Linked DNA regions of Variovorax paradoxus. The protein of the gene in region 2 interacts with the protein of the main gene of each other region in a pairwise test. Links are inferred from orthologs where the notes say so. Each region holds a gene or a part of one and is shown on either strand. Other genes may lie near its edges.

Region 1 (4,173 bases), 2.0 Mb from region 2 along the record:
CCAGCTACTTCGGCGTGATCCGCGTGCCGCGGCTGGGCTGGGACGTGCTCGGGCCCGGGCTGCTGGTCGCGTTGCTGAGCGGCGCGGCAGGCGGGCTGTTCGCGCGCCTGCTGATTGCGTCGCTGACCGGCACGGCCGGGCGGCTCAACCGCTGGCGGGCACGCTTTCCGGTGCGCTTCGCGGCCTGCGGCGGGCTCGCGGTGGCCGTCATCGGGCTGGTGACGGGCGGGGTCACGTTCGGTGCGGGGTCCGAAGCGGTCAAGCAGATGCTGCAGGGCCATGACGAACTTACACCGCTCTACACCGCTCTCAAGTTCATTGCCACCTGGCTCACCGCGTGGTGCGGCGTGCCTGGCGGCATCTTCGCGCCTTCGCTGTCCATTGGCGCGGGCATCGGCGATGCGGTAGCCGGGCTGGCCGGCAGCGACCTCGGGCCCGCACTCATCGCGATGGGCATGGCCGGCTTCCTGGCCGCGGTCACGCAGGCACCGCTCACCGCCTTCATCATCGTGATGGAAATGGTCGACGGCCATTCCATGGTGCTGAGCCTCATGGCTTCGGCCATGCTGGCCAGCCTGGTCTCCCGCATGATCAGCCGCCCGCTCTACGAGACATTGGCCGAGCACATGGTCGGCCGGGCCATCGGCAGCACCGCACCGGTGCACCGGCCGGGGCCCGAAGCTCCCGCGGAGAAAGCCTCTCAACCCGCCCCCTCGCCATGAAATGCAGGGCGGACTATCATGTTCGGTTGCCCTCGGACGATCGAACCCTTGAAATCCCCCGCAACTGACAACCCGGAACGCGACGCCTACCTGGGCGCCGTGCTCGCGCAGCAGCGCATCAGCATCCGCGGTGCGCGCACCCACAACCTGAAGAACGTCGACCTCGACATTCCGCGCAACAAGCTGGTGGTCATCACCGGCCTGTCGGGCTCGGGCAAGTCGAGCCTGGCTTTCGACACGCTGTATGCCGAAGGGCAGCGGCGCTACGTGGAAAGCCTCTCGGCCTATGCGCGGCAGTTTCTGCAGCTCATGGACAAGCCCGACGTCGACGTGATCGAGGGCCTCTCGCCCGCCATCAGCATCGAGCAGAAGGCCACCAGCCACAACCCGCGCTCCACCGTGGGCACGGTGACCGAGATCCACGACTACCTGCGCCTGCTTTATGCACGCGCCGGCACGCCCTACTGCCCCGAGCACCACCTGCCGCTGCAGGCGCAAACGGTGTCGCAAATGGTCGATGCCACGCTTGCCATTGCCAATGAGCCGCGCCTGATGATCCTCGCGCCCGTGGCGCGCGAGAAGAAAGGCGAGTTCCTGGAGCTCTTCGCCGAAATGCAGGCCGCCGGCTACGTGCGCTTCCGCGTCGACGGGCAAACCTACGAATACAACGACCTGCCCAAGCTCAAGAAGACCGAGAAGCACGACATCGACGTGGTGATCGACCGGCTGCGCGCGCGCCCCGACATGCAGCAGCGCCTGGCCGAGAGCTTCGAGGCGGCGCTGCGTCTTGCAGAAGGCCGCGCCATTGCGCTGGAGCTGGGCGCCGAGGGAGCGCCCGACAAGGAGCACCTGTTCAACGCCAAGTTCGCGTGCCCGATCTGCCACTACTCGCTATCGGAACTGGAGCCGCGCCTTTTCTCGTTCAACTCGCCCGTGGGCGCCTGCCCGAGCTGCGACGGCCTCGGCCACCGCGAGGTGTTCGACCCGGCGCGCGTGGTGGCCTTCCCGTCGCTCTCGCTGGCCAGCGGCGCCATCAAGGGTTGGGACCGCCGCAACAGCTACTACTTCAGCATGATCGAGAGCGTTGCGAAGCACTACAAGTTCGACGTCGACGCGCCCTTCGAATCCCTGCCCGCCTCGGTGCAGCAGGTGCTGCTGCACGGCTCGGCGGCCGAAGAGATCAAGTTCAACTACACCATGGAATCGGGCAACTTCGCGGGCAAGAAGCTCACGAAGAAGCACCCCTTCGAGGGCATCATCCCGAACATGACGCGGCGCTACCGGGAGACCGATTCGGTGATGGTGCGCGAAGACCTCGCGCGCTTTCGCAACCTGCAGCCGTGTCCCGACTGCGGCGGCTCGCGCCTCAGGCCCGAGGCGCGCAACGTATTCCTGGTCGATGAATCGAACCGCCCCGCCGATGGTGGCGAGCCGCCGCGCATGGCGATTTTCGAATTGAGTCATCTCACGCTGCGCGATTCGCTCGCCTGGTTCCAAAACCTGAAGCTGCGCGGTGCCAAGGCCGACATCGCCGACAAGGTGGTGCGCGAGATCGGCTTGCGCCTCAAGTTCCTGAACGACGTGGGCCTGAACTACCTGAGCCTGGACCGCAGCGCCGAAACGCTCTCGGGCGGCGAGGCGCAGCGCATCCGCCTGGCCTCGCAAATCGGCTCCGGCCTCACGGGCGTGATGTACGTGCTCGATGAGCCCAGCATCGGCCTGCACCAGCGCGACAACGACCGCCTCATCGGCACGCTGAAGCACCTGCGCGACATCGGCAACAGCGTGATCGTGGTCGAGCACGACGAGGACATGATCCATGCCGCCGACCACGTGATCGACATGGGCCCCGGTGCCGGCGTGCACGGCGGCCGCGTGATGGCGCAGGGCACCTATGCCGAGGTGTCGGCCAACCCCGACTCGCTCACTGGCCAATACCTTTCGGGCACCAAGAAGATCGAAGTGCCCAAGCACCGCACCGCCTGGCTGCCGGTCGTGAAGAAGCCGGCCTTCAACGAAGGCAAGAAGGCCTCGCGCTTTCCGCCGAGCCCCGCCGCCGAACGGCGCGCCGCGCGCGAAGCGGCGCACCTTGCCTCGCAGACCGACCTGCAGGAAATCCGCGTGGTCGGCGCCACCGGCAACAACCTGAAGAACGTGAGCGTGGCCTTTCCGGTCGGTCTGCTGACCTGCGTCACGGGCGTTTCGGGCTCAGGCAAATCGACTCTGGTGAACGACACGCTCTACACCGCCGTGGCGCGCACGCTCTACCGCGCGCACGAAGAGCCGGCCGCGCACGAGTCGGTCGAGGGCATCGAGTATTTCGACAAGGTCATCAACGTCGACCAATCGCCCATCGGCCGCACGCCGCGCAGCAACCCGGCCACCTACACGGGCCTGTTCACGCCCATTCGCGAGCTGATGGCCGAGACCAACACCGCGCGCGAACGCGGCTACGGCCCGGGCCGCTTCAGCTTCAACGTGGCGGGCGGCCGCTGCGAGGCCTGCCAGGGCGACGGCGTGGTGAAGGTCGAGATGCACTTTCTGCCCGACGTGTACGTGCCCTGCGAGGTGTGCCACGGCCAGCGGTACAACCGCGAGACGCTCGAGGTTCAGTACAAGGGCAAGAACATCGCGCAGATCCTCGAGATGACGGTCGAGGTGGCGCACGAGTTTTTGAAAGCCGTGCCGACCATCGAGCGCAAGCTGCGCACGCTGCTCGACGTGGGCCTTTCATATATCAAGCTCGGCCAGTCGGCCACCACGCTCTCGGGCGGCGAGGCGCAGCGCGTGAAACTTGCACTGGAGCTCAGCAAGCGCGACACCGGCCGCACGCTCTACATCCTGGACGAGCCGACCACTGGCCTGCACTTTGCCGACATCGAACTGCTGCTGAAGGTGCTGCACCAGCTGCGCGACGCGGGCAACACCATCGTCGTGATCGAGCACAACCTGGACGTCATCAAGACGGCCGACTGGCTCGTCGACATGGGCCCGGAGGGCGGCGCCGGCGGCGGCACGGTGGTGGGCGAAGGCACGCCGGAAGACATCGCGGCCAATGAGGCCAGCCACACGGGGCGCTACCTCAAACGGTTGTTGCCGAACTGAGAGCCGATTGAGTGGCAACGCTCAATCGTTCAGATCGCTCAACAGTCCGCGCTGTCCGTTGTCAAACCAGGCTGCATCGAAACCATCGGCCAGCAAGATGGATTTCACACTGCTGGTACCTGCCTTGTTCAGTCGGTCCAGGTACTTCACCAGAGTCTGGGCATCCTCTGTGAGGATATGCGTTAACGATTCGCAGATTGCCTGGGCGATCAGCTTGATGTCGTCCTTGACCGCACTGCGATCGTCGCCAGCATCCCGCTTGATATCTCGCATCAACAAGCCAGCCTGCATGGCGTGATCGATGTTGAATGGCAGCACTTCGAAATTGCGCAATGGCAGATCGGTC
Region 2 (3,287 bases):
AGGCCCTTGGCCTTGACGGCGGCAACCACCTGGTCCCACTGCTCGGGCGTGATGTCGTAGCCGGTCGGGTTGTGGCAGCAGGCGTGCAGCACCACCACCGTGCCTGCGGGCGCCGCGTTCAGGGCGGCCAGCATGCCTTCGAAGTTGACGCCGCGCTTGGCGGAGTCGTAGTAGGGATAGCTTTCGACCACGAAGCCGGCGTTGGTGAACAGCGCGCGGTGGTTTTCCCAGCTCGGGTCGCTGATCAGCACCTTGGCGTTGGGGTTGAGCCTCTTCAGGAAGTCGGCGCCGACCTTCAGGCCGCCGGTGCCGCCGATGCCCTGCACGGTGGCCACGCGGCCCGATTGCACGGGTTCGCTGTCGGCGCCGAAGACCAGGCCCTTGACGGCGTTGTCGTACGCCACGATGCCGTCGATCGGCAGGTAGCCGCGCGCGGTGGGGGCTTTCATCATGTTCTGTTCGGCGGCCTGCACGCACTGGAGCAGGGGGAGTTTGCCGTTGTCGTCGTAGTAGACGCCGACGCCGAGGTTGACCTTGTTGGGGTTGGTGTCGGCTGCAAATTGCTCGTTGAGGCCGAGGATCGGGTCGCGCGGTGCCATTTCGACCGCGGTGAACATAGACATGGAAAGGTCCTTTGGGATGAAAGCTTCGCTGGCAACCGGACTTGCGCTACGCTTTCCGGTTGCCTTGAATTTTACCGGCGCCATCGCCACCTGTCGGGAACAGCCATGCCAGAGAACAACGAAGCCATAGCAGACCTGAAGAAACTGGACCCGATCGGTCCGGCCAAGCAGGGCGAATTCATCAAGTACCCGGGTTCGCCTTTCGAGCTTTTCCAGCCCTATCCGCCGGCCGGAGACCAGCCCAAGGCCATCGACGGGCTGGTGGAGGGCGTGCTCGACGGCGAGGTGTTCCAGACGCTGCTGGGCGTGACGGGCTCGGGCAAGACCTTCACCATGGCCAACGTGATTGCGCGGCTGGGTCGCCCGGCCATCGTTTTTGCGCCCAACAAGACGCTGGCGGCGCAGCTTTACAGCGAGTTTCGCGAGTTCTTTCCGAAGAACGCGGTCGAGTACTTCGTGAGCTACTACGACTACTACCAGCCCGAGGCCTATGTGCCCCAGCGCGACCTGTTCATCGAGAAGGACTCGTCCATCAACGAGCACATCGAGCAGATGCGCCTTTCAGCCACCAAGAGCGTGCTGGAGCGGCGCGACACGGTCATCGTGGCCACGGTGAGCGCCATTTACGGCATCGGCACGCCCGAGGACTACACGCAGATGCGTTTCATCATGCGGGTGGGCGACAAGATCGGCCAGCGCGACGTGATCGGGCGGCTGATTCGCATGCAGTACACCCGCAATGAGCAGGACTTTTCGCGCGGCACCTTCCGCGTGCGCGGCGACACCATCGACGTGTTTCCGGCGGAGCACAGCGAGTTGGCGATCCGCATCGAGCTTTTCGACGACGAGATCGAGTCGCTGCAGCTCTTCGATCCGCTCACGGGCCGCATCCGGCAGAAGATTCCGCGCTTCACGGTGTACCCGTCGAGCCACTACGTGACGCCGCGCGACAAGGTGCTGGGCGCGGTGGAAACCATCAAGATCGAACTGGCCGAGCGGCTCAAGGAATTCGTCAGCCAGGGCAAGCTGGTCGAGGCCCAGCGGCTGGAGCAGCGCACCCGGTTCGACCTGGAAATGCTGGCCGAAATCGGCCACTGCAAGGGCATCGAGAACTACACGCGCCACCTCTCCGGCGCCGCGCCGGGCCAGCCGCCGGCCACGCTGACCGACTACCTGCCCAAAGACGCCCTGATGTTCCTGGACGAGAGCCACCAGATGGTCGGCCAGCTCAGCGCCATGTACAACGGCGACCGGGCGCGCAAGACGACGCTGGTCGAATACGGCTTCCGGTTGCCGAGCGCCCTGGACAACCGGCCGCTCAAGCTGGAGGAGTTCGAAACGCGCATGCGCCAGTGCATCTTCGTTTCGGCCACTCCGGCGCAGTACGAGAAGGACCATGCCGGCAACGTGGTCGAGCAACTCGTTCGGCCGACCGGCCTGATCGACCCCGAAGTGGAGGTGCGCCCCGCTACGCACCAGGTGGACGACGTGCTGGGCGAAATCCGCATCCGGGTAGAAAAGAACGAGCGTGTGCTCATCACGACGCTCACCAAGCGCATGGCCGAGCAGCTGACCGACTACCTGGGCGACAACGGCGTGAAGGTGCGCTACCTCCACAGCGACGTCGACACGGTGGAGCGGGTCGAAATATTGCGCGACCTGCGGCTGGGCACTTTCGACGTGCTGGTGGGCATCAACCTGCTGCGCGAAGGCCTGGACATTCCGGAGGTGTCGCTGGTCGCCATCCTGGACGCCGACAAGGAAGGTTTTCTGCGCGCCGAGCGTTCGCTGATCCAGACCATCGGCCGCGCGGCCCGAAACCTGAACGGCAAGGCCATCCTCTATGCCGACCGGATGACCGACTCGATGAAAAAGGCCATCGACGAGACCGAGCGCCGCCGAGCGCGTCAAATTGCCTACAACGAGGCCAACGGCATCACGCCGCGCAGCATCGTCAAGCAGGTGCGCGACCTGATCGACGGCGTGTATAGCGAAAAGACCGGTAAGGAAATGGCCAAGCTCGACCTGGAACGCGCCAAGGTCGAGGACATGAGCGAAAAAGACATTGCCCGGGAAATCAAGCGGCTCGAAAAGCTCATGCTCGAGCACGCCCGCAATCTCGAATTCGAGAAGGCGGCGCGGGTGCGCGACCAGCTGGCGCTGTTGCGGGAGCAGGCTTTTGGCGCCTCTGGCGGCGACAACATCGCCGTGTTGCCGTCATAGGACGGGTTCCGGTTTCTTCAAGCGGCTGCCGCTGGGGTTTACCCGAGCAAACCTCAGGGCCTTCTGTTATACTTGACCGAAATACTCAACAACAAAAAAAGAACTTCGCGATGAAGAACCGATCCCATCGGCTGGGTTCACCAGCTTAAGGGGTCGGGCAGGGCGGAGACGAAGTCACCGCGGCCCCAGGCTACGGTGTCATTTCAACGGTAAGCACTTGAAGGAGCTTGCGATGCGTCTCACTACCAAAGGCCGTTTTGCGGTCACAGCAATGATCGATCTGGCACTGCGTCAGAACACCGGTCCGGTCACGCTGGCTGCGATCAGCCAGCGGCAGCAGATTTCATTGTCGTATCTCGAGCAGCTGTTCGGCAAATTGCGCCGTCACGAGCTGGTCGAGTCGACCCGCGGCCCCGGCGGCGGCTACAGCCTCGGCCGCAA

Evidence for each region. The genes of interacting proteins can lie anywhere in the genome.
Region 1: the proteins of uvrB (region 2) and uvrA interact in binary tests that used the Escherichia coli proteins (3 or more experiments, as listed by UniProt). The link is inferred for Variovorax paradoxus from one-to-one orthologs.

What each region holds. Positions count from the first base shown.
Region 1 is NZ_CP046622.1:441,811-445,983, reverse strand. What follows is about bases 413-4,027. They hold uvrA (excinuclease ABC subunit UvrA), read left to right. Parts: upstream 413-740; coding sequence 741-3,827; downstream 3,828-4,027. Other genes in these bases: GOQ09_RS02085 (hypothetical protein), read right to left, coding at 3,849-4,027; GOQ09_RS02095 (chloride channel protein), read left to right, coding at 413-722. Also shown: more of GOQ09_RS02095, read left to right, coding at 1-412; more of GOQ09_RS02085, read right to left, coding at 4,028-4,173. UniProt on the Escherichia coli protein: The UvrABC repair system catalyzes the recognition and processing of DNA lesions. UvrA is an ATPase and a DNA-binding protein. A damage recognition complex composed of 2 UvrA and 2 UvrB subunits scans DNA for abnormalities.
Region 2 is NZ_CP046622.1:2,402,021-2,405,307, forward strand. Bases 360-3,287 are described here. They hold uvrB (excinuclease ABC subunit UvrB), read left to right. Parts: upstream 360-728; coding sequence 729-2,846; downstream 2,847-3,287. Other genes in these bases: GOQ09_RS11305 (amino acid aminotransferase), read right to left, coding at 360-623; iscR (Fe-S cluster assembly transcriptional regulator IscR), read left to right, coding at 3,079-3,287. In the rest of the region: more of GOQ09_RS11305, read right to left, coding at 1-359. UniProt on the Escherichia coli protein: The UvrABC repair system catalyzes the recognition and processing of DNA lesions. A damage recognition complex composed of 2 UvrA and 2 UvrB subunits scans DNA for abnormalities.